Regions from separate parts of the Nocardioides imazamoxiresistens genome, predicted to be linked through region 2. Evidence: riboswitches for the same ligand, from Rfam matches in the RefSeq annotation. Region 2 holds a riboswitch; the other holds the start of a gene.
What was found. Region 2 has a riboswitch for cobalamin ahead of RDV89_RS17975 (ABC transporter substrate-binding protein). Riboswitches for the same ligand answer to the same signal wherever they lie in the genome.

Region 1: linked by a shared signal. The riboswitch ahead of RDV89_RS14400 (ABC transporter substrate-binding protein) and the one ahead of RDV89_RS17975 (ABC transporter substrate-binding protein) in region 2 are both predicted to bind cobalamin.

What each region holds. Positions count from the first base shown of each region.
Region 1 is NZ_JAVYII010000006.1:122,361-135,710, forward strand. Features, by position in the region: gene RDV89_RS14350 (FAD-dependent monooxygenase) at 1-982, shown strand, start outside; gene RDV89_RS14355 (alpha/beta hydrolase) at 1,060-1,965, shown strand; gene RDV89_RS14360 (NUDIX hydrolase) at 1,976-2,371, shown strand; gene cbiE (precorrin-6y C5,15-methyltransferase (decarboxylating) subunit CbiE) at 2,368-3,606, shown strand; gene RDV89_RS14370 (cobalt-precorrin-4/precorrin-4 C(11)-methyltransferase) at 3,603-4,370, shown strand; gene RDV89_RS14375 (TetR/AcrR family transcriptional regulator) at 4,354-4,953, opposite strand; gene RDV89_RS14380 (organic hydroperoxide resistance protein) at 5,056-5,487, shown strand; gene RDV89_RS14385 (precorrin-2 C(20)-methyltransferase) at 5,712-7,292, opposite strand; gene RDV89_RS20250 (precorrin-8X methylmutase) at 7,289-8,830, opposite strand; cobalamin riboswitch at 8,886-9,074, opposite strand; gene bluB (5,6-dimethylbenzimidazole synthase) at 9,069-9,734, opposite strand; cobalamin riboswitch at 9,750-9,939, shown strand; gene RDV89_RS14400 (ABC transporter substrate-binding protein) at 10,002-11,018, shown strand; gene RDV89_RS14405 (FecCD family ABC transporter permease) at 11,084-12,064, shown strand; gene RDV89_RS14410 (ABC transporter ATP-binding protein) at 12,061-12,858, shown strand; gene RDV89_RS14415 ((2Fe-2S) ferredoxin domain-containing protein) at 12,855-13,350, shown strand, end outside.
Region 2 is NZ_JAVYII010000009.1:90,857-107,182, reverse strand. Features, by position in the region: gene RDV89_RS18015 (glyoxalase superfamily protein) at 1-367, shown strand, start outside; gene RDV89_RS18010 (HNH endonuclease signature motif containing protein) at 643-2,052, shown strand; gene RDV89_RS18005 (class I SAM-dependent methyltransferase) at 2,431-3,210, opposite strand; gene RDV89_RS18000 (ABC transporter ATP-binding protein) at 3,207-3,992, opposite strand; gene RDV89_RS17995 (ABC transporter substrate-binding protein) at 3,989-4,987, opposite strand; gene RDV89_RS17990 (FecCD family ABC transporter permease) at 5,044-6,147, opposite strand; gene RDV89_RS17985 (ABC transporter permease subunit) at 6,210-7,922, opposite strand; gene RDV89_RS17980 (ABC transporter ATP-binding protein) at 7,919-9,388, opposite strand; gene RDV89_RS17975 (ABC transporter substrate-binding protein) at 9,466-10,983, opposite strand; cobalamin riboswitch at 11,142-11,338, opposite strand; gene aztA (zinc ABC transporter ATP-binding protein AztA) at 11,348-12,019, opposite strand; gene aztB (zinc ABC transporter permease AztB) at 12,077-13,009, shown strand; gene RDV89_RS17960 (ABC transporter) at 13,067-14,296, shown strand; gene aztC (zinc ABC transporter substrate-binding protein AztC) at 14,298-15,239, shown strand; gene aztD (zinc metallochaperone AztD) at 15,236-16,326, shown strand, end outside.

The DNA of each region.
Region 1 (13,350 bases), on a different contig from region 2:
GGACGGATCGGTGCTCGCCGAGTTCGACGTCGACGGCTCCGAGGACTCCGACGGTCCGACCGCGGAGCTCGAGATCCTGCGGGGTGCGCTCGCGCGGGTCGTGGCCGACGCGTGCCCGGAGACCGTGCGGTGGCGCTTCGGCGCCCAGGTCGTCGAGGTCCACGACGTGGCGGACGCCGACCGGGGTGTCGAGGTCGTGCTCGACGACGGCAGCCGCGAGACCTACGACGTGCTGGTCGTCGCCGAGGGCGTCGGCTCGCGCACCCGCGCGCTGGTGCTGGGCGAGGAGCCGCAGGAGGACCCGCTGGGGATGTACGCGGTCTACGGCACCATCCCGCGCACCGACGCCGACGACGACTGGTGGCGGATCCTGCACGCGCCGGACTCGCGGCAGGCCGCGCTACGACCCGACGACGTCGGCACGATCCGGGCCAACCTGAACTTCCTGGCCGACGGCCCGGTGCTCGCCGACCTGGACCACGCCGGTCGGCTCGCCGCCATCCGCGAGCGCTACGCCGGCGTCGGCTGGGAGGTGCCGCGCATCCTCGACGGCTTCGACGCCGCCGACGACCTCTACGTCGACTGGCTGCGCCAGGTGCGCTGCCCGACCTGGCACCGCGGCAGCACGGTGCTGCTCGGCGACGCCGCGTGGTCGCTGACCCCGCTCGGCGGCGGGGGCGCCTCGCTCGCGCTGGTCGGTGCGTACGTCCTCGCCGCCCACCTGGCCGACGTCGAGGAGCCGACCCGCGACGCCCTGGCGAGGGCGTTCGAGCGCTACGAGGAGTGGATGCGCCCGCTGGTCGAGGACGCGCAGGACCTGCCACCCGGCGTGCCGCGCCTCGCCGCGCCCCGCACGCGGGCGGGCGTGCAGGTGCTGCGCTGGGGAGTGCGCGTCGCGGCCTCCTCGCCCGTGCGCGCGCTCGCCCAGCGCGTCACCCGCGGACCGCAGGCCGAGCGGGAGCTGCCGACGCTCGAGGTCTGATCCCGCCTCCGATCCCACCCGACCCGTCCGGCGGGTTCCGGGGACACCGGCGGCCGCGCCCTGCGACGGTGGAGCCCGTGAGCCGGACCTACGCCGACTTCCTCCCGCTGCCGCTGGACGGGTGCCCCGTGCCCACGACCACCTGGTTCGACTGGCGCGGCCGGCGGGTGCACGTCGCCCGGGCGCCGCGACCGGGGGCGCCGCGGGTGCTGGGGATCCACGGGGCGGGAGGCCACGTCGGGGCGCTGTGGCCGTACGCCGCGCTCGCGGCCCGCGACGACGTCGAGGTGGTCTTCCCCGACCTGCCCCTCTACGGCCGCACCGTCGAGCCGCGCCCCGGCGCCGTCCGCTACGACGACTGGATCGACCTGCTCTGCGACCTGGTGCGGGAGGAGAAGCGCACCGACCCGCGTCCGCTGGTCCTGCTGGGCGCGAGCATGGGCGGGATGCTGGCCTACGAGGTCGCCGCCCGCACCGGTCTCGTCGACCACGTCGTCGCGACCTGCCTGCTCGACACCGCCGACCCCGACGCCCGGGCCGCGGCCGCCCGCTTCGGCCCGATGGGTCGGTACGCCCCGTGGCTGCTCGCCGGGTGCGCCGGCCGCAGTCCGCTGGGCCACCTGCGGGTGCCCGTCGGCTGGGTCGCCGACCTGGGCCGGATGAGCCGCGAACCCGAGCTGTCGCGGCTGTGCGCCACGGACCCCCTCGGCGGGGCGACGCGGGTCCCGCTCGGGCTGCTGGCCAGCTGGTTCCGCCACGTGGCGCCCGCGCCGGAGGCGTACTCCGCCTGCCCCGTCACGCTCGCCCACCCCGCCGCCGACACCTGGACCCCGATCGAGCTGGGCGTGCGGTTCCTCGACCGCGTCACCGGGGCGCCGACGCGGCTGGTGCCGCTGGAGGGCTGCGGGCACTTCCCGGTCGAGCAACCCGGCCTCGACGTGCTCGTCGCGACCGTGCGCGAGGTCGTCGACGCGCTTCGCTAGCCTGCCCGTCGTGCCCCTCCACTTCGTCGTCGCCGCGGTGTGCCTGCAGGACGCCGACGGCCGCGTGCTGACCGTCCGCAAGCGCGGCACCGAGCGCTTCATGCTGCCCGGCGGCAAGATCGAGGCGGGCGAGACGCCCGAGCAGACCGCGGTGCGCGAGATCGCGGAGGAGATCGGCGTCGAGCTGCGCGACCTCGCCCTGCTGGGGGTCTTCGAGGGCGCGGCCGCGAACGAGCCGGGCGCCAGCCTGCACTCGACCGTCTTCACCGCGACCACCGACGGCGAGCCCGCCGCGGCCGCGGAGATCGCCGAGGTCCGCTGGGTCGACCCGGCCGCGCCGCCGGCGGGCCTGCCGCTCGCGCCGATGCTGGAGGAGAACGTGCTGCCCCTGCTGGTGCGCCCGTGATCACCGTCGTCGGCATCGGCGCCGACGGCTGGCCCGGGCTGCCCGAACGGCACCGCGCGACCGTCCGGGGCGCCGAGGTGCTGCTCGGCGGCGCCCGCCACCTCGCGCTCGTGCCCGACGCGGCCGGCCAGGAGCGGGTCGCGTGGCCCTCGCCGCTGCGGGCCGGACTGCCGGAGCTGCTGGAGCGGTACGCCGGCCGCGCGGTCGTCGCGCTCGCCTCCGGGGACCCGCTGCTCTCCGGGGTCGGCACCACGCTGGCCGAGGTCGCCGGTGCCGACGCCGTGCGGGTCGAGCCCGCGGTCTCCTCGGTCGCCCTGGCCGGCGCCCGGATGGGGTGGCCGACCGAGTCGCTCGTCGTCGTCAGCGCCGTGGCCCGCGACGTGCGCCGCGTGCTGCGCGAGCTCGCGCCCGGGCGCCGGGTGCTCGTGCTCTCCTCCGACGCCACCACCCCCGCCGACCTCGCCGCCCTGCTCGCCATGAGCGGCTGGGGCGCCAGCACGCTGACCGTGCTCGGCGACCTCGGCGCCGCCGACGAGTCCCGCGTCGAGGGCACCGCCGCCGCCTGGGCGGACGAGCCGCCGGCGTTCCCACGGCTCAACGTCGTGGCGCTCGATGCCCGCGCGGACGCCCCGGTGGTGGTGTCCTGGGCCGCCGGCCTGCCCGACGACGCGTTCGAGCACGACGGCCAGCTGACCAAGCGCGACGTGCGTGCCGCCGCCCTCGCCCGCCTGGCCCCCGCGCCCGGCGCGCTGCTGTGGGACGTCGGCGCCGGCGCCGGCAGCGTCGGCATCGAGTGGATGCGCGCCCATCCCGCCTGCCGCACGGTGGCGGTCGAGGTCGACGCCACCCGCGCGGCCCGGGTGCGCCGCAACGCCGGGCGACTGGGCGTACCGGACCTGCGGGTCGTCACCGGCGCCGCGCCCGCCGCCCTCGCCGCCCTCGGCGACCTCGAGCGCCCCGACGCGGTGTTCGTCGGCGGTGGCGCGACCCGCGACGGCGTCCTCGACGCCTGCCGGGCCGCGCTCGTCCCGGGCGGTCGGCTCGTCGTGCACGGCGTCACGATCGAGACCGAGGCGCTGCTGGCCGCCTGCCACGCCGAGCACGGGGGAGAGCTCGTGCGGCTCTCCGTCGAGACGGCCACGCCGATCGGCGGCTTCCGCGGGTTCACCCCCGCCCGCGCCGTGACCCAGTGGAGCTGGACCCGACCCGCGACGTCCTCCGAGGAGACCCCGTGACCGTGCACTTCGTCGGGGCCGGCCCCGGCGCGGCCGACCTCATCACCCTGCGCGCGGCGCGGATGCTCGCCGCCGCCGACGTGGTGCTCTACCCGGGCACGTACCTCGACGCCGAGGTGCTGGGCCACTGCCGCGCCGACGCCCGCCGCGTCGACACGCAGGACCTCGACCTCGACGCCATCACGGCCGAGCTCGTCGACTCCTCCCGGGCCCGCGCCGAGGTCGTGCGGCTGACCTCCGGCGACCCGTCGCTGTACTCCGCGCTCTTCGAGCAGACCCGGCGCCTCGACGCGGCGGGGGTGACGTGGGACGTCACGCCGGGGGTGCCGGCGTACGCCGCCGCTGCCGCCGTCGTGGGCCGCGAGCTCACGGTGCCGCTCGTCGCCCAGTCCGTCGTGCTGACCCGCACCCAGGCGCGCTCGACCGCGATGCCGGGCGGGGAGTCGCTCGAGGCGTTCGCGGCGACCGGGGCCACCCTGGTGCTGCACCTGGCGATCACCCGCACGCGGGAGCTGGCGGCCTCGCTGGCGCAGGCGTACGGCGCCGACTGCCCGGTCGCGGTCGTGCACCGCGCCTCGCAGCCCGAGGAGCTCGTGCTGCGCGGCACGCTCGGCGACGTCGCGGACGCGGTCGAGGCGGCCGGGCTGCGCCAGGCCGCCGTCATCCTCGTGGGTCGCGCCCTGGCCGGGCCGTCCGCGGCGGGCGCGGGGGAGTCGTACCTCTACGACTCCGAGCGCGACCGCTCGCTCAAGCGCCGGGCCTGAGGGCGGCCCGCACGACCGCCTCGCCCGCCGCGACCAGCGAGGCCGCGGCCTCGGTCGGTCGGCCGTCGAGGGTGCCGGCGACCATCGCGCCGTCGCGCAGCATCTGCAGCTCGTCCGCGGCCCGCTCCGCCCGACCGGCGCTCACACCGAGCTCGATCAGCAGGTCGGCCAGCTCGCCGCGCAGCCAGGCGCGGTGGGTCTGCACGACGCCGCGCACGGGGTGGGTGGGGTCGGCGTACTCCGCCGCGGCGTTGAGGAAGGCGCAGCCGCGGAACCCCTCGACGCAGCTCAGCGTGCCGATCCGCTCGGCGTAGGCGCGCAGCACCGCGGCGGGGTCGCCCGCGTGGGCGGCGCGCGACTCGGCCATCGCCGCGCGCTCCTCGGTGACGAACTCGCCGAGGTAGGCCACGACGAGGTCGTCCTTGGAGCGGAAGTGGCGGTAGAAGGTCATCTTCGAGACCTCGGCGTCCGCGATCAGCCGGTCGGCGCTGACCGCGCGGATGCCGTCGACGTAGAAGCGGCGCCGCGCGGCCGTCAGGATGCGGGAGCGCACCGGGCTCGTGCGCGTCGTGGTCGCCGTCATGGTGCTCCGCCTTCCTGGATACCGGGCTTGTGTTGGTCGTCGGGACCTGCCACTCTGATGTAGACGTACTAGTCACTCTACATCTCCCGGAAGGAGATCGCGATGCCCACCGAGATCAAGTACACGGCGTCCGCCACCGCGACCGGCGAGGGCCGCCAGGGCCACGCCCGCACCTCCGACGGCTCGCTCGAGGTCGACCTGATCCCGCCGAAGGAGCTCGGTGGTGCCGGCGGCGGCGTCGACCCGGAGAAGCTCTTCGCCGCGGGCTACGCGGCCTGCTTCCTCGGCGCGCTCAAGGCCGGCGCGAAGCAGCACGGCATCGAGCTGCAGGACGTGGCCGTGACCGCCGAGGTCGGCATCGGCCCCCGCGAGGACGTCGGCTTCGGCCTGGCCGTCAAGCTGATCGTCGAGTTCGGCGGCGGCGTCTCGCAGGCCGACGCGGAGCGCGCGGTCGAGGTCGGCCACACGATCTGCCCCTACACCCACGCCACGAAGGGCAACATCGACGTCACCACCGAGGTCGACGTCGCCTGACGCCCCCGGCGTACGCCCCACGCCCGCCCGGCCCCCTCGGCCGGGCGGGCGTCGGTGTGTCCGGGCCTCTGGATTACCCGGTTCACCGGGTAACGCTCGACCTAGACCCTGTGTGAACGGGGCAGAGGTCGAGCGAAACGGCACAGGGTCCGGCTGGCGGCGGGTCCGGGGCGCCCTCGCCCGGCCGCACCCACCAATCCGACCCGGCCGGCACGGGCCGGATCTCACCCCACGCTGCGCGGCGTCCAGACCCGTCCGTGGTCGACGCGGGTCGACGAGGCGCCGACGACGAGCAGGCACTTCATGTCCACCGTCGTCGGGTCGAGCGCCCCCAGGGTGGTCACGACGAGCGACTCCTCCGCCCGCCCGACGTCGCGGCCGACGACCACCACGGTCGCGGGGGAGCGCACCTCCAGCAGGACCTCGAGCGCGTCGCCCAGCTGGTCGGGCCGGCTGGCCGAACGGGGGTTGTAGAGCGCGAGCACGAGGTCGCCGTCGGCCACCGCCCGCAGCCGTCGTTCGACGACCTCCCACGGCTTGAGCCGGTCGCTCAGCGACATCACGGCGAAGTCGCCGCCGATCGGGGCGCCGGCGCGCGCGGCCACGGCCTGCACGGCCGAGACGCCCGGCACGACGCGCACGGGCACGTCGGCGTACGCCACGTCGTCGGCCGCCGCGGCGACCTGCGCCTCGAAGACCGCGGTCGCCATCCCGAACACGCCGGCGTCGCCGCCGGAGACCACGGCGACCCGCTCGCCGCGGCGCGCCAGGTCGAGCGCCAGCCGGCCCCGGTCCACCTCGACCGTGTTGCCGCTCGCGTGCCGCGTCAGGCCCTCGCGGTGCGGCACCCGCTTGACGTACGGGGCATACCCCACCACGTGGTCGACCGCCGCGAGCTCGGCGCTCGCCTCCGGCGTCAGCCACGCCTCCGGCCCGGGCCCCAGCCCCACGACGACGACCTCGGCGGGCGCGTCGACCACCGCCGCGGAGGCCGCCGAGGAGGCAGGTGCAGCCGGCGCCCCGGCGGCCTCTCGCCGCCCGAGTCCCTGCAGCGAGTCGCCGGCGACGACGATCAGCGAGAAGTACGGCACCGAGTCCGCGTCCACGTCGACGACGCGCAGGTGCCGCTCGGAGCTCATCGAGGCCCGCTCGACGTAGACGGCGTGCTCGAGGCGGCCCGCGGCGGCCAGCGCGCGGCGTACCGCCGGGAACCGACGCCCGAGCTTCATGATGATCGCGCCGTCGGTGTCGGCGAGGCGTCGCGCGAGCTCGGTCTCCGGCAGGGTGCCGGGCAGGATCGTCAGCACGTCGGTCTGGCGCACCAGCGGCGCCGCGATGGTCGCCGTCGCGGCCGCGAAGGCCGGCACGCCGGGCACGACCTCGGTGGTGAACCGCTCGGCGAGGGCGTCGTGCATGTACATGTACGACCCGTAGAACATCGGGTCGCCCTCGGAGAGCAGCACGACGTCGCGCCCGGCCTCCAGGTGCGCGGCCAGCCGCTGCGCCGACGCGAGGTAGAAGTCCGCCATCGCGCCCGCGTAGCCGCCCGGGTGGTCGGTGGTGCCCGTCGTGACGGGGTAGACCAGCTCCTCCTCGACGGCCCCGGCGGGGATCAGGTCGGCCGCGATCCGGCGCGCGTTGGACGTCTTGCCGCGCCCGGCGTGGTACGCCACCACGTCGGCCGCCGCGATCAGCCGGGCGCCCTTGCGGGTGATCAGCTCGGGGTCGCCGGGGCCGACGCCGACGCCGTAGAACCGGCCCGCGGTGGGCTCGGTGGGCTCGGCCGGCTCGGGCTGCGTGCTCACTCCGCCTCCTGCGCGATCGCGTTGAGCGCCGATGCCGTCATCGCCGAGCCGCCGCGGCGGCCGTGGACGGTGAGGTACGGGACGCCGTGCGCCTCGGCGTACTCCGCCAGCGCCTCCTTGGACTCCGCCGCCCCGACGAACCCGACCGGGCAGCCCACGATCGCGGCGGGCGGCGGGCAGCCGTCGGCGAGCAGCTCGAGCAGGTGGAACAGCGCGGTCGGCGCGTTGCCGATCGCGACCACCGCGCCGGCGACCCGGTCGGCCAGCAGCGAGAGCGCGGCCGCCGAGCGGGTGGTGCCCCAGGCGCGGGCGAGGTCGGCGACGCGGGGGTCGCGCAGCGCGCACAGCACCTCGTTGTCGGCGGGCAGCCGGGTGCGGGTGACGCCCGAGGCGACCATGTGGGCGTCGGTGATGATCGGCGCGCCGGCCCGCAGCGCGGCGCGGGCCGCCCCGACCAGGTCGGGCGAGACGACGACCTGCGGCGCGAGGTCGGTCTGCCCGGTGCCGTGCACCATCCGCACGACGACCTTCTCGGCGTCCGCGGGCACGTGGCGCAGGTCGGACTCGGCGCGGATCATCGCGAACGAGTCGACGTAGATGGCCTGCCCGTCGCCCTCGTAGGCGTAGCGCCGCGTCGGCGCCTGCAGCCCGCCGGTGGCCGCCGCGGGGACGACCGGCACGAGCAGCGAGCGCCACGGCGTCACGACGAGCGGCGCCTCGTCGGCCAGGCCGTCGAGCAGCTCGGTGGCCAGCGCCGCGCCGAGCACCCCGTCGGGCACGGGGACGTGGCGCAGGTCGGGGGCGTCGGGGCTCTCGCCGCGCACGAGGCCGTACGCCGGGGGCTCGGCCGCCGCGGGCACCCGCGGGTCGCGTGGCGCGGTCGGCAGGTCCAGCGGGGTGGTGAGCTCGTCGACGTGCCAGGGCGCCTCGGGGCCGTCGCCGCGGGCGACGACGAACGCGCGGGCCACCTCGAGCAGCGCGGGCACGGCCTCGGCGACCGGCACCGGCGGCTGCCAGTGCCCGTCGCCCCGGCGCAGCTGCACGGTCGCGTCGTCGAGCACGGTCAGCGCCACGTCGGCGGACCGGTCGAGGACGTCGCCGCGCCCGTCGTCGAGCACCATCAGGAAGCGGGCGGACAGGCCGGCCAACGCCGGGTCGGCGCACAACGCCCGGTCCAGCTCGCGGGCGGTGGGACGCAGGTCGAGGCGCCCGCCGGTGATCCCGGTCAGCGGCGAGACGAGCACGTTGCGGACCAGCTCGTGGCTGGGGGAGGGCAGCAGGCCGGTGTGCGCGATCGCGCCCGCCACGTCCTGGCGCAGCGCCCCGGTCCCGGTCAGCGGCAGGGCGCGCAGCTGCAGGTTGGCGCGGCGCGTCAGGTGCAGGTCGCCGTCGCCGTGGGCCGCCGCGACGCCCAGCAGCGCGCGTACCTCCCCGACGCTCACGGCGCCGCCGACCAGCCGCAGGCGCACCAGCCCGCCGTCCTCGGCGGGCCAGGGCCGGCTCACGCCGGGGCACAGGTCGGTGCGCGTGCGGGTCATGCGTCCTCGCTCGGTCCGGGGGCCCGTGCGCGGGGCCCCTGCTCGACCAGGTGGCGGCTGCCACCGGGTGCCAGCAGGTCTTCGGACTCGGGGTCGTCCGGGCCGGGGACCTTCCCGGGAGCGGGCTCCCAGTGGCGGCACGCGGACGTGCCCCGACCCGTCGCCCTCACCGCTGCGCGTCAGTCCCGGAGTCGCACCGGGTTCCCTGACCCCTCGGGGGTCGACTGGCGCACGGACCCTACCAACCGTCCTCGGTGACGAAGTCCGCGAGTGGGCGCGCACGGGTCCAGCCGTCGATCTCCAGGCTCGGGCGGTCGGGGAAGGCCGGCACCGGGCCGAGGCACAGCACGGCCACCGGCTCGGCCCCCGCGGGCATGCCGAGCAGCGCCGCGAGGTCGTCGGGCACGAACAGCGAGACCCAGCCCATGCCGAGGCCCTCGGCCCGCGCGGCGAGCCAGAGGTTCTGGATCGCGCAGGCCACGGAGGCCAGGTCCATGTGGGGCATCGTGCGGCGGCCGAACACGTGCGGCTCGCGGCCCTCGCGCAGCGCCACGACCAGCAGCTCGGCGCACTCGCGGATGCCCTCCACCTTGAGCCGCAGGAACTCCGCGGCGCGCTCGTCGAGGGCGGCCGCGGTCGCGTGACGCTCCGCGTCGACCAGGGCGTGCACCTGCTCGCGCAGGGCGGGGGAGACCACCCGCACGAAGCGCCACGGCTGCATCAGCCCGACGCTGGGCCCGGCGTGGGCGGCGGCGAGCAGCCGGGCCAGCACGTCCTCGTCGACGGTGGCTCCGGGCACGAAGCGGCGCATGTCGCGCCGCTCGCCGATGACGCGGTAGACGGCGGCCCGCACCTCGGCGGGGTACGCGTGGTGGTCGGGGTCCGCATCTCGAAGGGCGTTCACGGCGGGCGAGGTTACTGCTAGGTTCCCCCTGCCAGTCGTGCTCACCACGAGCCAGGGAACCCGGTGCGAATCCGGGACTGACGCGCAGCGGTGAGGGTGACGGGCGGGGCACGCACACGTGCAGCCACTGGGAGCGCAGCTCCTGGGAAGGCGCTCCGTCCGGTCGATCCCGAGTCCGAAGACCTGCTGGCCGCGCTCGTCCGCCACGGACGGTCGCGTCACACGTCCGCATGGCTCCGCGACCGAGCCACGACACGAAGGATGGCCATGTCCACCCGTGCTCGCCCCACCCTGCGTCCCGCCCTGCCCCTGACCGCCGCGCTCGCCTGCGGGGTCCTGCTCGCCGGTTGCGCGGGCGCCCCCGCCGCCGAGGACCGCGCCGCCGCGGGCGACCCCGACCTGTTCCCCGTCGAGGTCACCGCCTGCGGCTTCACCACCACCCTCGAGGCACCGCCCGAGGCCGCCGTCACCCTCAACCAGGGCGCCACCGAGGTCCTCCTGGCCCTCGGGCTCGAGGACCGGATGGCCGGCACGGCCTACCTCGACGACCAGGTCGCGGACGCCCACGCCGCGGCGTACGACGAGGTGCCCGTGCTCGCAGCGACCTACCCGAGCCGGGAGGAGCTGCTCGGCGCCTCGCCCGACTTCGTCTACGCCTCCTACGTCTCCGCGTTCGGCGACGAGGTGGCCGGCTCGCAGGACGAGCTCGCCGAGGGCGGCGTCGCGTCCTACCTCTCGCCGTTCGGCTGCCCCGACGCCTCCGACGTGGCCGCCACCAGCTGGGACTCGGTCTGGTCGGAGGTGGAGGCCGTCGGCGACGTCTTCGGCGTGCCAGAGCGCGCCGCCGAGCTGCGCGCCACCCAGGAGCAGACGCTGACGGACCTCGAGGCCGCCGCGGTCGGCGCGGGCACCCGGGTGTTCTGGTTCGACTCCGGCGAGGACGCCGCCCTGGCCGGCGCCGGCGACGGTGGCCCGCAGCTGGTCGTCGAGGCGACCGGCGCCGAGAACGTCTTCGCCGACGTCGAGGGCAACTGGTCCGAGGTGCCGTGGGAGGACGTCGTCGCCGCCGACCCCGACGTGATCGCGCTCGCCGACGCCTCGTGGTCGTCGGCCGAGGAGAAGATCGCGTTCCTCGAGGCCGACCCGGTGCTGAGCGAGCTGCGTGCCGTGCGCGAGGGCGCGTACGTCACGGTGCCCTACTCGGCCTCGACCCCGGGCGTACGCCTCGCCGAGGGCGCCGCGACCCTGGCCGAGGGCCTCGAGGCCCTCGGCGCGCAGGGCTGACCGGGTTGCGACGACCTGCGGCGGCGCCCGTCCTCGTCGTCGGCCTGCTCGTGCTCGCCGCGACGATGACGTACGCCCTGGGCCGCGGCTCCGTGGACGTCCCGGCCGACCGCGTCGTGGCCGTCGTCGCGCGGCGCCTCGGTCTGGGCGAGCACGGCGTCACGCTCGCCGAGGACCAGATCGTGTGGCAGCTGCGGATGCCGCGGGTGCTGGCGGCCGCGGCCTGCGGCACCGTGCTGGCGCTCGTCGGCGCGGTGTTGCAGTCGCTGACGCGCAACGACCTCGCGGACCCCTACCTGCTCGGCATCTCCGGCGGCGCGGCCGTCGGCGCCGTCTCGGTCATCGTGCTCGGGATCGGCGTCGGCGGGCTCGTCGGCTCCGCCGCGCTGGCGCTCGCGTCGTTCCTCGGGGCCCTGGGCGCGCTGGTGCTGGTGCTGCTCCTCGCCGTCGGGCGCGGCGGCACGCTCGACCCGACCCGCACCGTCCTCGCGGGCGTCGCGGTGGGCCAGGCGGCCGCCGCCTACACCTCGTTCCTGGTGATGGTGCACGGCGACTCGCACTCGGCCGACCGCGTGATGCGCTGGACGCTCGGCTCGATCGCGCGGGTGCGCACCGACGACGTCGCCGTGCTCGTGGGCACGGCGCTCGTCACGGTCGTGGTGGTGCTGGCCTGCGCCGGCAGCCTCGACGCCTTCGCGTTCGGCGAGACGGGCGCGCGCAGCCTCGGCGTCGACGTGACCCGCCTGCGCTGGCTGCTGCTGGCGGGCTCCGCGCTCGTCGTCTCGGTGCTCGTCGCCCACGTCGGCGCGATCGGCTTCGTCGGGCTCGTGGTGCCGCACGTGGCCCGGATGGTCGTGGGGCCCGGCCACCGGGCGCTGCTGCCGACGACCGCGGTGGCCGGCGCCGTGCTGCTGGTCTGGGCCGACACCGGCGCCCGCACGCTCGTGGACGGCACGGAGATCCCGATCAGCGTCGTCACCGGCATCGTCGGCACGCCGCTGTTCGTGTGGCTGCTGCACCGCTCGCGACGCCGGAGCATGGCGTGAGCGGCACGGGCGACACGAGCGGCGGCGCGGCCCTGCGCGCGGAGGGCCTGACCTGGCACGTCGGACGCGGTGCGCAGCGGCGCACCGTCTTGGCCGACGCGGCCCTGGACGCCCCGGTCGGCACCGTGACCGGGCTGCTCGGGCCCAACGGCTCGGGCAAGACCACGCTGCTGCACCTGCTCGCCGGGCTGCGGCGACCGTCGGCGGGCACGGTCCGCATCGGCGACGACGACCTCCACGCCCTGCGGGCCGGCGCCCGGGCCCGCCGGGTCGCGCTCGTGGAGCAGCACGCGGAGACCGGCCTCGACCTGCGGGTGCGCGACGTCGTCGCCCTCGGCCGCACCCCGCACCGGGGACGGTTCGCGGCCCCCGTCGACGACGACGCGACGGTGGGCGGGGCCATGCGGTTCACCGACGTGGACCACCTCGCCGACCGGGCCTGGCCGACCCTCTCGGGCGGCGAGCGGCAGCGGGTCCACCTCGCCCGCGCCGTGGCCCAGGAGCCCGAGGTGCTGCTGCTCGACGAGCCGACCAACCACCTCGACCTCGGTCACCAGCTCGACCTGCTCGCCCGGGTCCGGGCCCTCGGGGTGACCGCGGTGGCCGCGCTGCACGACCTCGACCTGGCCGCCGCGCACTGCGACCGGCTCGTCGTCCTCGACGCCGGACGCGTCGTGGCCGCCGGCCCCGCCGCCGACGTGCTGACGCCCGACCTGGTTGCGCGGGTGTGGGGCGTCCGCGTCGACGTCACCGAGGTCGACGGCCGGGTGCGCGTGCGGTGGTGGGGCCGGTGACCGCCGCCGTGCCGCCCGTGCCACCCGTGCCGGACCTGCCGCCGGGGGAGGTGCGCCTGCTCGTCGGCATGTCCGTGCGCGAGGCCAGCCACGCGGGGCGGATGGCCGCGATGGCCGACGCGCTGGGGGCGCAGGTGGCGTACCTCCAGGTCGGCGATCCGTCCCTCTCCGCCGCCCTGACACGTCTCGCCGACGAGGGCGTCGAGCGCGTCGTGCTGCTCGGCGTCAGCCTCGGCACGCTGGCGCCCGCCAACTCGTGGCTGCGCCGCATCGCCGGGCACTGGTGGCGCGAGCGCGGCGAGACCTCGGGGCACCGTCCCGTCGTCGCCGTCGCCACCACGCTGCTGCGCCACGAGTCCGACCTCGAGCTGGGAGTCCTCGACGTGACCCGACCGATCCACGGCGCCGAGGCGCCGCTGACCTCCGCGGCCTGGGAGGACGTGCCCGGGCACCGGCACCACGTCCTGGTCTGCCGCGGGCCGCGCTGCTCGG
Region 2 (16,326 bases):
CCCCGGTCTGGGGGCGCCGATGCCGATCCTGCGCGTCTACGACAGCGGGCTCGCCCACCGCTTCTACGTCGACTGGCTCGGCTTCGACGTGGACTTCGTGCACCGCTACGACGCCGCCGCGCCGGCGTTCACCGGGATCAGCCGCGACCAGGTCGCGCTGGGGCTCAGCGAGCACCACGGCGACGGGACGCCGGGCAGCGTCGTGTGGATCCCGGTGCGCGAGCTGGCCGCCTACCGCGCCGCGCTGCTCGCCGACCCCGCCGCGCCCCTGCGACCGGGCATCGACCGCGACGCCCCCGGCGGCCCCACCATGAGCGTCCTCGACCCCTTCGGCAACGAGCTGCGCTTCTGCGAGCCCGACCTCTGAGGCCGGGCTTCTGAGGCCGGGCGTCGAGTTGCGGGTTGTGCCGCGGTTCGGGCGTCGAGTTGCGGGTTGTGTCGCGGGGTGTGGCTGGGGTGCGGATGGGTACGCGCGGGAGGGTGCGCAGGTGGTTTGACCTGCGGAAACGTTCTCCACAGATCGGTCCGCGACCCTGGTCCTCGAACGCACGTTCGGATAGAATCAGGGGTATAGATCGGGGGACCCAGCAGCACACCAGCAGCCCGTCACGGGCTGCGCTGCTGACTGTTGCGTCCGAGGCGATGCGGGCCCAACGCGCGGCCGAGGCGGCCGCGTTCTTCGCGGCTGCCGACTACGCCGATGCCCACCTCGACGTGGAGTGCGGCAGCTCGTCCAGCAACCCGGTGGTGGGTGACCCGATCGGCCCTTTGGGCATGTGGGTCGACGACGAGCAGGCCCTCGCGGCGGTGCCGGGTGGGGATCGGTGGCTGGCGTACGGCGGACCCGGCGCGCCGCTGGTGTCGGAGTTCGCTGTCCTGGAACTGGTGACCGCGATGGGTCTGTCGCAGGACGCCGGTCGCGCGCTGGTGGGTGATGCGGTCGAGGTCCGACACCGCCTCCCGCTGATCGCGGCCCGGGTCGCCGCGGGTGGGGTGCAGGTGTGGCGGGCCCGGCGGATCGCTCGCGCCACGCGGACCCTCACCTTGGAGGGTGCGGGGTTCGTGGACCGCAACCTCGCCCACGTCGCGCACTCCATCTCGGGGGCGGGGATCGACCGGCTCGTTGCCGAGGCGTCGGCACGGTTCGACCCCGAGACCACCGAAGCCGACCGTGCGGACGCGGACGCGGGCCGGTTCTTCACGATCGACTTCCGTGCCCGTGAGGCGCTCGGGGTGCACGGTCAGGTCGGCGGAACCGTGCCCGTGTCCGGTGAGCTGGACCTGGCCGACGCCCGTGACCTCGAGAAGGCCGTCGCCCGTGGTGCCGCGGAGCTGGCCGCACTCGGGTCGGGCGAGTCGCTCGACGTGCGCCGCTCCATCGCGGTCGGTGAGCTGGCCCGCAAGCAGACCGCACTCGACCTCACCGGCACAGACGACCGTGCGGAGGCCTCATCGGTGGCGGCGCGTCAGGTGGTGCTGCACGTCCACCTCTCTCAGGCGGCACTGTCGTCGATCGGGATCGACCCCCTCACCGGCGGCACCGGCATCGACCTGGCCACCGTCACCGCACCCGGCATCGCGCTGCGGACCGTGACCGCGGAGCAGGTCCGCGACTGGTGCCGCACCACCGACACGACCATCACCGTTAAGCCGGTGATCGACCTCAACGAGCGGATCGCGACCCCGAGCTACCGGATCCCCGAGCGGCTCGTCGAGCAGGTCCAGCTGCGCTACCCGACGTGTCGGTTCCCGTACTGCAACCGCCCAGCACGGGCCTCCGACCTCGACCACCGCGTCGAATGGGACGCCGACGGCCCAACAGCCAGCGACAACCTCGTCCCGCTGTGCCGGCTGCACCACCGCGCCAAGACGCACCCCTCACCGCTCGGCACCGACCCACGCGACCCACCCAACGGCCTCGGACACGATCACGAAGCTCGCTGGCGCTACCGCCCCACCCGCCCCGACGAACCACCCGACGGCTTCGTCTGGACCAGCCCACGAGGCCGCCGCTACCTCGTCACGCCAACCGGCACCATCCCGCTCGCATAGCAACCCAGACGCGCACGGCACCACCCGACATCACCCGGCACCACCCGACATCACCCGGCAGGCCCGCCGACACCACGTCGCCGGGCCTACCGGCACGCCCAGCCCCGCGCGTACCACCCCAGCCCCCGCCTTCGGGGTCGCGGCACGGAGCCTTCGACCGCACGACTGCGTGGCGGATCGTGGTCAGACGTGTGCTCAGCGATCCACCACACCACCCCAGCCCCCCGGGTCGCGGTATCTCCGATAGTCGACGACTACCGGAGGTACCGCGACTCCAGAGACCGGCGAGCGCGGCACGGAGCCTCCGCCACACCCCCTGCCCCGGGTGGGGGGAGAGCACGAGGCTCGACGCGATTCACGACCGCGCGGGCCGACGCCTCACGCCCGGGGCGTACGCCCGGTGACCAGGTACTGCGGCCGCGACTCGTGCCCCGGCGACATGCCGAAGCGGCGGTCGAGCTCGGCGACCGCGTCGAGGCGGGTGACGGTGACGTCGGTGAGGCCGGCGCCGGTGAAGAGGTCGCGGTACGCCTCGGCGTCGGCCGCCGTCGCCAGCGGCAGGTGGGCCTCGGCGTCGGCGTCGTAGGCCTCGACGAAGGCGTCGGGCCCGGCGGTCGACTCGACCTGGACCTGGCGGTCGAAGCCGCCCGGGTACCAGTTCGCGTCGACGCACACGACCGTGCCACCGGGGCGCAGCAGGCGCATCCACGCCCTCAGGGCGGTCGCGGGGTCGCGCAGCGTCCACAGCAGGTAGCGGCTCGTCACGACGTCGAGGTCCGTCCCCACGCCCTGCGGGTCCACCGCGTCGCCGCGCACGAAGGACGCGGCGGGGCGACCGGAGGCCCGTCGGCGCGCGGCGTCGGCGAGCGCCTCGGCGACCATGCCGGGCGAGCTGTCGAGACCGGTGACCTCGTGGCCCAGCTCGGCCAGGATGCTGGCGACGTACCCCGACCCCGTGCCCACGTCCAGCACCCGCACGGGCGCCGGCGGCAGCGCGCGGCCCCACACCTCGAGCCACAGCGCGTGGTCGTGCGGCGCGCGGTCGCCCGCGACCTGGCGGTGGTGGTACGCCTCCGCGCGGCCGCTCCAGTACTCGTCGAGGCGGGCCTGGATCCCGTCGGTCGCGACGTCGGTGAGGGTGGTCTCGGTGATGGTCATGCGGACTTCCTGACGTCGTGGGCGGCGGGGGAGCGGCGGAAGAGCAGGTGGATCTCGCCGTCGAGGTCGACACGGCGCACGCCGACCTCGTAGACGGGCTCGAGGACCTCGGGCACGAGGACCTCGTCGGGCGTGCCCTGCGCGACCACGCGGCCGCGCTGCAGCAGCACGAGGTGGTCGCAGTAGCGGGCGGCGAGGTTGAGGTCGTGCAGCACCACGACCACGCTGGCAGGCAGGTGCGCGACCAGGTCGAGCACCTCGTGCTGGTAGCGGATGTCGAGGTGGTTGGTCGGCTCGTCGAGCAGGAGGTGCTCCGCCTCCTGCGTGAGCGCGCGGGCGATCAGCACGCGCTGCTTCTCGCCGCCGGACAGGCCGGCGTACTCCCGCGGGGCCAGGTGCAGCGCGCCGACCCGCTCGAGCGCGGCCGTCGCGACGGCGAGGTCGGCGGCGCTCGGACGCGACGAGACGCCCTGGTGGGGCAGCCGGCCGAGCAGGACGAGGTCGGCGACCCGCATCGGCAGGTCGCCGCTGTGCTCCTGCACGACCACGGCCACCTGGCGCGCCAGCTCCTTGCGGCCGACCCGGTCGACGTCGACGCCGTCGATCTCGACGCTGCCGGTCACGGGGCGCAGGGAGCCGTAGAGCGTGCGCAGCAGCGTTGTCTTGCCGCTGCCGTTGGGCCCGACGAGACCGACGGTGCCGCCCGGCGGCACCCGGATGTCGACGCCGTCGACCACGACGACGTCGCCGTAGCGGTGGCCCAGGCCGCGTCCCTCGATCATCGGCCCGCACCGTCGACGGGCGTCTCGGCGAGGAACGCGATCAGCTGCTCCAGCCCGTCGACCGCCAGCGGCGTCGGCGGCTCGGCGAAGTTCAGCAGCAACGGCAGCATCGCGCCCGACTCGACAGCGCGCAGGGCACCGGCGCCCGGCAGCTCGGCGACCGCGTCGACGACGCCGGCGGCCTCCCCGTCGCTGTGCAGCACCAGGATCACGTCCGGGTCGCGCTCCACGATCTCCTCCGCGTTGACCTCGAAGACCCGGTCGGCGACGTCGCCGAACACGTTCTCGAGGCCCGCGGCCTCGAGCAGCGGCGCGGACATCGACCCGCGGCCGTACGCGTACGTCACGCCGCCACCGATGGTCGGGTAGAGGACCGCCGCGGTGCGCGCCTCGTCGGCGGGCACCGTCGCCTCCAGCGCCGCGACCCGCTCCTCCAGCTCGGCGACGTAGGCGTCGGCCTCGTCGGTGCGATCGAACACCTCCCCGTAGAGGCGGACCTGGTCGTAGAGGTCCTCGAAGCTCGCGTCGCCCTCGAGCGACCCGCAGAAGGCCGGCTCCTCGATCACCGGGATGTCGGAGGACGACAGCGTCTCGCGGCTCAGGTTCTCCGTCTCGCCGAGCACCAGGTCGGGGGTCTCCGCCACCACCTCCTCGCGCGAGATCTGCAGGTGGCCGCTGGCGTCGGTGCGGTCGGTCAGCAGGGGGATCTCCTCCAGCGCGGCCAGGGTCTCGTCGTCGTAGTACGCGCTGGGGTAGACGCCCGCCCGGGCCACGACGCGGTCCAGCACCCCGAGCTCGTGCAGCGTGGGCACGGCCGCGCTCTTCAGCATCACGACCCGCTCGGGCGCACCGTCGAGCTCGACGGTGCCGTCGCAGTTCTCCACCGAGATGGCGGCGTCCTGGCCGTCGGCGGCGCCGCAGGCGGCGAGGGGAAGCAGCAGGGCGACGGAGGTGGTCGCGACGGCGGTACGGCGGGCGGGGCGGCGGAGGCTCATCGGGATCCTTGTCGTCTGCGGGGTCGTCTGCGGGGTTCGGGAACGAGGGGACGGGCTCACGACGGCACCGCCTGGAAGCGGCGCACGAGGAGCAGGAGGAAGGGCGCGCCGACGAGCGCGGTGATGATCCCGATCGGGATCTCCTGCGGGGCCAGCACGGTGCGGGCCACGACGTCGGCCCAGACCAGCAGGATCGCGCCGAGCAGCGCCGCGACCGGCACGACGACGCGGTGGGCGCCGCCGACGAGCCGGCGGGCCAGGTGGGGGATGACCAGGCCGACGAACCCGATGCTCCCGGCCATCGCGACGAGCACCCCGACGACCAGCGAGACCAGCACCAGCAAGGTGGTGCGGAAGCGCTCGGGGTGCACGCCGAGGGTCAGGGCGGTCTCGTCGCCGACGACCAGCGCGTCGAGGCGCCGCCCGACGAGCACGAGGTACGCCATCGCTGCCGCGACCACCACGACGGCCACCGCGAGGGCGCCGTTCCAGGCCGCGAGGCCCAGCGAGCCGAGCAGCCAGAACATCACCGAGCGCGAGCCCTCGGCCGAGTCGGAGGCGAAGATGAGGAAGCTCGTGGCGGCGGAGAGGGCGTACCCGATCGCCACCCCGGCCATCAGCAGCCGCACGGAGGTGATCCGCCCGGAGCTGCGGGCGACCAGGAAGACCAGCAGGGAGGCCAGGAGCGCGCCGACGAAGGCGCTGCCCTGCAGGGCGTACTCGCCGAAGCCGGCGCCGAGGCCGAACAGGATCGCGCCCGCCGCGCCGCAGCTCGCCCCCGAGTTGATGCCGAGCACGTAGGGGTCGGCCAGGATGTTGCGCACCATCGCCTGCAGCACGACGCCGGCCATCGCGAGCCCGGCGCCGACGGCGGCGCCGAGCAGCACGCGCGGCGCGCGGATCTCCCAGATGATCGCGTCGTGACGACGCTCCCAGGTGACCTCGGCGGGGAGCCCGGTGAGGTGGTGCAGCAGGATCCGCGCGGAGTCGGCCGGCGAGACGGCGACGGGGCCGGCACCGACGCCGACGACGAGCGTCACCAGCAGCACGAGCGCCAGGCCGGTGGTCCACACGAACGCGCGGCGACGCTGCGAGGCGACGCCGAGCGGGTCGGGACCGGCGGGGGCGGCGGTGTCGACGACGGCGTGAAGGGCGGTCACGGGCGCGTCCCGGCCCTTCTTGCGAACAACATGCAACAACCATCTCATGGCGGGCCGCGGACTCACCCCTCCGGTCGGAGGGGCCCGCGCGGCCGCGCGGCGCCCGAGGCGACGCCGAGCAGCAGCAGTGCGCCGCCCGGCACGAGCACGGTCCACGGCGCGGTCTCCAGGTAGCGCAGCCCCTCGGCGAGCATCGCGCCCAGCTCGGCGGCGTCCGGGTCCGCGCCGAGGCCGATGAAGCTGAGGCCCGCGATCGCCACGGCGTTGAGGGGCAGCCGGGCCAGCGCGTGGAGCGCGAGCGGGCCGAGGACCCCCGGCAGGAAGTGCACCCGGGCGACGCGGAGCCGGGCGAGACCGAGGCGGGTGGCGGCGCCGACGTGGCCCGACCCGCGGCCCTCCACGACGAGCGCGCGGACGTGCACCGCGAGCGGCAGCCAGGCCACCGCGGCCGCGGCCACGCAGGCGCCCGTCAGGCCCGGGCCGATCACGGCGGCGACGACCAGCCCGACCACCGTGCTCGGGACCGTCACGAGCACGTCGAGCGCGCCGACCCGCAGGCGGCGGCACACGAGGCCGGCGCCGAGCGCGACGACGAACGCGGCGACGCTGACGACCAGGGCGAGGCCGACGGTCAGCACGGTCGCGTCGGCGACGCGGCCCCACAGGTCGTGGCCGACGGCGTCGGCGCCCAGCGGGTGGGCGGGGCCGGGGGAGGCCAGGCGCGCGGAGAGGTCGGAGGTACGCCCGTCGCGCGGCAGGCCCGAGACCACCACGAGGGCCAGCGTCCCGGCGGCCGCCAGCAGCACTCGCGGTGCGCCCCGACCCCCGGTCGTCGTGGCGGCCAGGTCGTCCCGGTCGCGGGCCCCGCCCAGCAGCAGCCGGTGCAGGAGGACCGCCACCCCGGCCCCGACCAGGCCCAGCCCGACGACCGCGAGCAGGCAGGCCTGCAGCACGGGCACGTCCTGGGTGAGGGCCGCCCGCACGGCGGTGGTGCCGACCCCGGGCACGGTGAAGACCTTCTCGACGGCCACGGCCGTGCCGAGCATCCCGATCCACACCACGGTGACCTGCCCGGCCCCGCGGGCGACGGCCCGACGTGCGAGCGCCGCGCCGATCGAGCGGGGCGCGACGCCGTTCGCCCGCCACGTCGTCACCCACTGCTCGGTCAGGGTCTGGTCGACGACCCCGGCGAGCAGCCGGGTCAGCAGTCCCGCCGCCGGGACCCCGAGGGCCAGGGCGGGCAGCACGACGCTGCTCCAGCCGTCCCACCCGGTGGGCGGCAGCAGCCGCAGGTGCACCGCGACGCCGACGACGAGGAGGCTGCCCACGATCACCTCCGGCAGCGCCGCCACGCCGACCGCGGCGATGCCGAGCGCGGGGCGTACCGGCTCGCCCGTGCGGGCCGCGCGCCGCACCGGCAGCGCCAGGGCCAGCGCGCACAGGACCAGGGCCACCAGCAGCGCCGCGGCGGCCAGCGTGGCGGAGGCGGCGACGGCCGGGGCGACCAGGTCGAGGACGGGCCGCCCGCTCACCCAGCTCTCGCCGAGGTCGCCGCGCAGCGCCGCCCCGAGCCACCGCAGCGCACCGGTGACCGGGTCGGGTGCGAGGTCCAGCTGCTCCTGCAGCGCGGCCACGGCCTCGGGGTCGCGGCCGCGGGCCCGGAAGCGCACCCGCAGCACCGTCTCGGCGGGGTCCTCGCCACGGAGCCAGGGGAGCGCGGCCACCACCAGCACGAGGCCGAGCACGGTCGCCGCCACCCGGGCCAGGGCGCTCACGGCGCGACCCCGGCGACCCCGGCGACCCGGGCCGACGCGGCCAGCATTGCGGCGAGATCGGGCGAGGGACCGGGGTCGGCCGCCCTGTCGGCCGCGGGGTCCAGCAGCACGGCGGCCGGCCCGTCGTCGACGACCACGCCGTTCGCGAGCACCACGACGCGTCGGGCCACGTGGCGCGCCGTGCGCAGGTCGTGGGTGGTCAGCACGAGCGTGGTGCCGCGGTCGTCGGCGTACGCCCGCAGCCCCGCGGCCAGCGCGGCGCGCAGCGGCACGTCGAGGGCGCTCAGCATCTCGTCGCCGAGGAGGACGCGGGGGTCGGCGGCCAGCGCCCGGGCGATCGCCACGCGCTGGCGCTGCCCGCCGGAGAGCGTGCCGGGGAGCCGGTCGGACCAGGCCGGGTCCAGGTGGGCGACATCGTTCAGCTCGGCGGTCGTGGGGGCGTCGGGCGCGAGCCGGCGGGCCTCGTCGAGGAGCTGCCCGACGGTGCGCCACGGCGTCAGCGAGCCGCCCGCGTCCTGGGGCACCGACTGCAGGAGGGGTGGGGAGACGCGGCGCCCGCGCGCGCGGGCCGCGAGGTCGCGGCCGCCGACCACGACCCGTCCCGCGACGGGCTGCTCGCGGCCCTCGGCCAGGCGCACGAGCGTCGACTTGCCCGCCCCGGAGGCGCCCAGCACGACCGTGTGCTCGCCGGGCCGCACCGCGACGGTGACGTCGCTGACGCCGGCGGGCGCGCGTCCCGGCCGGGGCCAGGTGCGGGTCACGCCGTCCCAGCGCAGCAGCCCGTCGACCCCGGCGCTCGCGGTCGCCGCGCCGACCCGGCCGACCCGGCCGGCCCGGCCGACCCGGCCGGCCCGGCCGACCCGGCCGGCCCGGCCGACCCGGTCCGGCGCGGCCGGAGAAGCGGGCGCGGGGACCACGAGACCGTCGTGCAGGTGCACGACGCGGTCGCACAGGCCGGCGGCCACGTCGGGGTCGTGCGTCACCAGCAGCAGCCCGGCCCCCCGGCGCTCGAGCGCGCGACGCACGGCGTCGACCACGGTCGCGGCCGTGACGGGGTCGAGGGCCGAGGTCGGCTCGTCGGCGACGAGGAGGTCCGGGCCGGCGAGCAGCGCCAGCGCCAGGGCCGCGCGCTGGCGCTGGCCGCCCGAGAGCAGGGTCGGGTGCCGGTCGGCCGTGGCGGCGTCCAGACCGAGCTCGTCGAGGACCTCGGCCACGGCGGCGCGGACGGCGGTGCGACCGCGGTGGGAGCGTCGTGCGGCCAGCGCGAGCTGGCGCCCGACCCGCACGTTGGGGTCGAGCGCGGTCGCGGACTCCTGGGCGAGCAGGCCCGAGCGCCCGGCCACCGTGACGGTGCCGCTGAGCCGCAGCCCGGCCGGCGCCGGGAGGCAGGCGAGCCGGGCGGTGAGGCTCTTGCCGGCCCCGGACGGACCCACCAGAGCGACCCGCTCGCCCGGAGCGACCTCCAGGTCGAGCGGGCCGAGCAGGCGGGTGCCGTCGGGGGTGGCGAGCCGGACGTCGCTCCAGCGCGCCAGCGCCTGCGTCCTCAGCGCTGCACGCTCGTGGTGTGCGTGACGACGGCGCGCTCGAACGGGTCGGCCGCGAGGTCGGTGACGCCCTCGAAGCCGAACTGGGTGGCGTCGTGCACGAGCGGCACCGCCCAGACGTCGGCGAGCACCTGCTGCTCGACCGCGACGGCGGCGGCCGCGCGCTCGTCGGGGTCGGCGAGGGTCTGGGCCGCCGCGAGCTCGGCGTCGAGGTCGGGGTCGCAGGAGCGGCTGAGGTTGTAGGTGCCCCCGCAGGAGAAGTCGGCCTGCAGGTAGCCGACCGGGTCGGCCGTGTCCTGGCCGTACGAGCGGCTCATGACGACGAGGTCGTAGGCGCCGTCGAGGTAGTCGGCCTCCATCTCGTCGTAGGGCCGGGCGACGACCTCGACCTCGAAGCCGGTGGCGCGCAGGGCGTCGGCGATCGCGGTGGCCATCTCGGGCAGCTCCGGTCGGTCGGTGAACGTGGCCAGCCGCAGCGGCCCGGCCTCCGCCACCGCGGCGGCGTCGGGGTACGCGGGCTCGTCCCGGTCCTGCGCCCACGCGGAGACCGCGGCGTTGAACAGCCCGCCGGCCGGCTCGGCACGCCCGGCGTAGATGGTGCCCGCGAGGTCGAGCTCGGCCACGGCCGCGCGCACCAGCTCGCGCTGGCCCGGGTCGGCGAGCACGGGGGAGGTCTGCGTGAGGTGCAGGCTGACGGTGCGTGGCAGCGGCACCGCCAGCAGCTGGTCGTCGTCGATCTGGTCGAGCTGCGCGGCGGGCAGCGCCTGCGCGAGGTCGACCTGCCCGGAGCGGAACGACTGCAGCCGTGCGCCCGCGTCGCCGACGAAGGTGACGTCGACACCGTCGAGCGCGGGCGTGCCCGCCCAGTAGTCCGGGTTCGCCTCGAGCGTCATGCTCGTGGACAGGTCGGTGTCGGTGATCTCGTACGGCCCGGTCCCGGTGCCCACCGGCGTCGGCCGGGCCGGGTCGGCGTACGCGTCGGGCGCGAGCACCACGAGCTCGGGCGAGGTCAGGCGCTGCACCAGGACCGGGTCGGGCTCCGCGGTCGCGACGAGCACGGCGCCGTCGCCGTCGGCCCGGGCGTCGATCGTGCCGCCCGCCAGCGCGCGGGGAGCGGGCTCGGCCGCGGCGGCCGCGTCGAGCGCGGCCACGACGGTCTCGACGGTCATCGGCGTGCCGTCGTGGAAGACGACGTCGTCGCGCAGCTCGAAGCGCCAGGTGGTCGGGTCGACCTGCTCCCAGCGGGTCGCCAGCGACGGCTCCGGCAGGCCGGCCGGGTCGAGCCGGACGAGGGTCTCGGTGGCGCCGGCGGCATAGGCGGTGGTGGCGTCGTCGGAGTACGGCGACAGCGCGGTGGTCGGTGTGAACGCGTACGCGAAGCGCAGCCGCGCCTCGTCGGATGCGTCGGTGGAGCCGGAGCCGCCGGGGGAGCAGGCGGTCAGGGCGGCCACGGCCACGAGCGCCAGGGCGCCGGCCGCGGTGGGGCGGGGGGAGCGGCGGGGGGTGCGGTGCGTCATCAGAGTCTCTTCCTCGGACAGCTGGTGAAGGCCGTCGCCACGAGGAGGAACGCGCACCCGGACCGCCACGGCGCACGCGCGCGTACCGCTGGTCCGACGTGTCGTGGAGCCCGCCCTCGAGGCATCCGACCACCCGCGAGCACGGCGCTGCGCGGGGTGCTGGCAGGTCTTCGGACTCGCGGGCGTACGCACCGGCTCGGGGGCCGGCGTGTCCCTACTGGCCGTCGCTTCCCAGGGCCTGTGGTCCCAGTGCTTCATGACGGCGGTCGTTCCCGCTCACCGCTGCGGGGCAGTCCCGGTCTCGCACCGGGTTCCCTCTTGCCTCGCCGCCGACCGGGTGCCGGGGCGAACCAGCGGCGCCACCCTAGCGCGTGGCCACCCGGCCGTCCTCGAGGTGCAGCACGCGGTCGGCCTCCGCGAGCACGACCGGGTCGTGCGACACGCAGACCACCGCGACCCCGCGCCCGGCCTCGTCGCGCACGGCGACCCGTATGGCGTCACCGCTGGCCCGGTCGAGCCCCGTCGTCGGTTCGTCCAGCAGCAGCAGGTCCGCGCCGCGCGCGAGGCCCTGGGCCAGCAGGGCCCGCTGCCGCTGACCGCCGGACAGGGAGGCGTACGGCTTGCGGGCGAGGTCCGCGACCCCCATCCGGCCCAGCGCCTCCTCCACGGCCGCGCGGGCCGTCGCGTCGAGGCGACGCCAGGGCCCGAGGCGGCCCCAGGCGCCGAGGGTCACGACGTCGCGCACCGTGATCGGCAGGCTGTCGGGCACGGCGGCCCGCTGGGGCACGAAGGCGGTCGCGGCGCCGGTGGAACGGGTGCCACCGGTCGGTACGCGGGTGCCCGCCAGCACCTCGAGGAGCGTCGACTTGCCCGCGCCGTTGGGCCCGGCGACCGCCAGCACCTCGCCCGCCCGGACGTCGACGTCGACGCCGCACAGGGCCGGGCGGAGGCCGAAGACGACGTGCACGTCGCGCAGTCGCGCGACGGTCGGCGCGACGTCGGGTGTGCGGGGGGAGGCGGCGGGGGCGTCGATCACCGGAGCACCGTAACTCAGTTTGATAATCATTCCCATTTCCGTCTAGCGTCCTCCGCCGTGACCTTCCTCCACGACGCGCTCCTCGAGCCGTTCTCGCTCGAGCTGCTCCAGCGCGCCCTGCTCGGCGGCAGCCTCGTCGCCGTCCTGTGCGGCGTCGTCGGCACCTGGGTGGTCGTGCGCGGCATGGCCTTCCTGGGGGAGGCGCTGGCGCACGGGATGCTCCCGGGCGTCGCGCTCGCCACCGTCCTCGGCTGGCCGGCGATGCTGGGCGGGGCGGTCAGCGCCGTCGCGATGAGCCTGGGCATCGGCGTCCTGCAGCGGCGCGGCCGGCTGTCCTACGACACCAGCATCGGCCTGCTGTTCGTCGCGATGCTCGCCCTCGGCGTCATCATCGTGTCGCACTCCGGCAGCTTCGCCACCGACGCGACCGCCATCCTCTTCGGCGACATCCTGGCGATCGCGCCGCTCGACCTCGTGCTCCTCGCCGGCGCCGCCGCCCTCGGGCTGCTCGTCGCCGCGCTGGCCCACCGCTCGCTCGTCGCGCTGGCCGTCGACCCGCGGATCGCGTCCGTGCTGGGCCTGGCGCCCCGCGTGGCCCAGGCGGCCCTGGTCGGCCTCGTCACGCTCGCCGTCGTCGCCTCCTACCAGGCCGTCGGCTCGCTGCTGGTCGTCGGTCTGCTGCTCGCGCCGGCCGTCGCGGCCCAGCACTGGACCGCGCGGATCCCCACGCGGATGGCCCTCGCCGCGGCGCTGGGCGTGCTGGCCGTCCTCGTCGGGCTGCTCGTCTCGTGGCACGCGGCGACCGCCGCCGGCGCGTCCGTGGCGGGCTCGGCCATCGCCATCGCGTGCGTCTCGTGGCTCCTGCGCTCGGCCCTCGACGGCATCCGCTCGTGGCGCCGACCCCACGAGCACCGGGGCGTGGTGCCGCCGAGCGCGACGACGCCCGAGCCGGTCGCCGCCACCGCCGAGCGGGCCGGCTCGCCGGCCTGAGCCGTCCTTCTCCCCGCCCCTCTTCCGCCCGCCCCCGACCGCACCGAAAGGACCTCCGTGCGCTCCCGCATCCCCAGCCTGGCCGTCGTCAGCGTCCTCGCCCTCACGCTGGCCGCCTGCTCCTCCGAGCCCGAGGAGGCGCAGGACGCCGCCGCCTCGGACGCCTCGGACACGGGCGGCGACGGCCACGGCGCCGTCGCCGGCGCCGCCGAGGTCTCCGAGCCGCAGCTCGGGCTGACCACCATCGCGCCGTCGGGCGCGGTCAGCCACCTCGACCTGCTCGACGAGAGCGTCACCGACCTCGGCGAGATCGGCGCGCCGACCGCGATGACCACCGACGGGCGCTACCTCTTCGCGCAGACCGACGCCGGTGTCGAGATCGTCGACAGCGGCCGGTGGACCTGGGACCACGTGGACCACTTCCACTACTACCGCGCCGACCCGCAGCTGCTGGGCGCCGTCGAGGGCGGCGGCACGGCCACGGTCGCGACCACGAACCTCTCCACGACCGGCGGCACCGGCCTGTTCTTCCCGGAATCCGGCGAGGCGGTGCTCCTCGACACCGAGCAGCTGTCGAAGGGCGAGATCGACGAGCGGTTCCGCCTCGACGTCGGCGCGCACGCCGGGCTGGTCGTGCCCGTCGGGTCCTTCGCGCTGGTCACGACCGGTGACGGCGAGGTGGATGCGTACACCTCCGACGGCGAGCCGACCGGCCTCACCGAGGCGTGCGTGGACCCGGCCGGCACGATCACCACCCGCGTCGGCGCGGTCCTCGGCTGCGCCGACGGCGCGCTCCTGGCCCACGTGCAGGACGAGGAGCTGGTCGTCGAGCGGGTCCCGTACCCCGACGGCACCACCGCGCCCGCGGCGAGCGACCTCGACAACCGCGAGGGCCGCCCCACCGTCGCGGCCCTGGCCGGGGAGGAGGGCATCTGGCTGCTCGACACCCGCGAGCGCTCGTGGACGCTGCTGCCCGCCCCCGAGCCGCTGGTGTCGGTGACGGCCGTCGACGACGCCGAGCAGCACCTGCTCGCGCTCACCGCGGACGGGCGCGTGCTCGTGATGGACGGCGAGGACGGTGCGGTGCTCGCCGAGACCGACCCGCTGGTCGCCACGTCGGTCGCCGGGGGCCGCGCGCCGGCGCTGCTGGCGGACCAGCAGCGGGCGTACCTGAGCGGGCCCGTCGAGCGGCGCCTGTTCGAGATCGACTTCGCCGACGGCGCCCGCGTCGCCCGCACCTTCGAGACCTTCGACGAGCCGGCGTTCACCGCCGAGACGGGACGCTGACGTGCGCCGCCCTGCCACTACCCGAGCCATCACCCGAGCCACCACCCTCGCTGCCGCGGCGCTCGTCGCCGCCGGCTCGCTGAGCGCCTGCGCGGTCGGCGGCTCCGACGACGGCCCCCTCGTCGTCGTCTCGACCAACATCCTGGGCGACGTCGTCGAGAACCTGGTCGGCGACGAGGTCGAGGTGATGACGCTGATGAAGCCGGACGCCGACCCGCACTCGTTCGAGATCTCGGCGCAGGAGGCGGCCCGGCTGCGCTCGGCCGACCTGGTGGTCTCGAACGGCCTCGGTCTGGAGGAGGGGCTGCAGCAGCACCTCGACGCCGCGGCCGACGAGGACGTGCCGACCTTCGTGGCGGGCGACGTGATCGAGGTCCTCGAGTACGCCGAGGGCGACGCGGCCGGCACCCCCGACTCCCACTTCTGGACCGACCCCGCCCGCGTCCTCGACGTCGTCGACGCGCTCGCCCCGGTGCTCGCGGACCTCGACGGCGTCGACGCCGGCGTGGTCGAGGAGCAGGCCGCCGACTACCGCGCCGAGGTGGAGCAGGTCGACGCCGAGATGACGGAGTCCTTCGCGTCCATCCCCGCCGAGCGTCGCGCCCTGGTCACCAACCACCACGTCTTCGGCTACCTCGCCGATCGCTTCGACTTCGAGGTCGTCGGCGCCGTGATCCCCGGCGGCACGACCCTGGCGGCGCCGTCCGCCTCCGACCTCGCCGACCTCGTCGGTGCCGTCGAGGAGACCGGCGTGCCCACCATCTTCGCCGAGTCGTCCTCGCCCGACCGGCTCGTCCAGGCGCTCGCCAGCGAGGCCGACGTCCACGTCGACGTCGTCGAGCTGTTCACCGAGTCGCTCACGGCACCCGACGGCGGTGCCCCCGACTACCTCACCATGATGCGCGTCAACACCGAGCGCATCACCGACGGCCTGTCCGCATGAGGGCCACCACCACCCACCAGAAGGAAGAGACCTTGCGCCACTCCCACCCCCTCCGCCTCAGCGTCACGGCGATCGCGCTCGGTGCGCTCACGACGCTGGCGGCCTGCTCCTCCGGCGAGGCCGACGAGAACGCCACGGACGTCGCCACGAGCGGCTCCACGAGCTCGCCGGCGTCGCCCGGCCCGCGCCTCGCCGTCGCCTACGAAGGCGGCATCCTCGTGCTCGACGGCGAGACCCTCGAGGTCGTCGGCGACTTCGACTCCGAGGAGTTCACCCGCCTCAACGCCGCCGGCGACGACCGCCACGTCATGGTCACCACCAGCGAGGGCTTCCAGGTCCTCGACACCGGCGCCGGCACCGAGGAGGGCGCCGCGCTGACCGACCTCGTCTTCGAGGCCGACACCGCCGGTCACGTCGTGCGCCACGGCGGCAAGACGGTGCTGTACGCCGACGGGACCAGCGACTCGACCATCTTCGAGACCGCCGACCTGACCGACGCGGTCGCCGCCGGCGAGCTGCCGGAGACCGAGACGGTCGAGGGCGTCGAGGCCCACCACGGCGTCTCCGTCGTGCTCGAGGACGGCACCTTCCTCACCACCGTCGGCAACGCCGACGGCCGCTCCGGCATCGAGGTCCGCGACGCCGCGGGCGAGGTCGTCGCCCAGAGCGACGAGTGCCCCGGCGTGCACGGCGAGGGCACCGCGCAGGGCGAGGCCGTCGTCTTCGGCTGCGAGGACGGCGCGCTCGTCTACCAGGACGGCGAGATCACCAAGCTCGACGCCCCGGACGAGCCCTACGGCCGCATGGGCAACGCCTACGTCAGCGAGACCAGCCCGCTCGTCGTCGGCGACTACAAGAACGACCCGGACGCCGAGGGCTACCTGCTGAACGCGGTGACGCTCATCGACACCGAGGCCGGGACCTACGAGGTCGTCGACCTGCCCGAGGGCGTGGGCTACACCTTCCGCGACGTCGTGCGCGGCCCCGGCGACCTCGCGTACCTCCTCGGCACCGACGGCGCCATCCACGTGATCGACCCCGCGACCGGCGAGCTGACCGACTCCTTCGAGGTCGTCGAGGCCTGGGA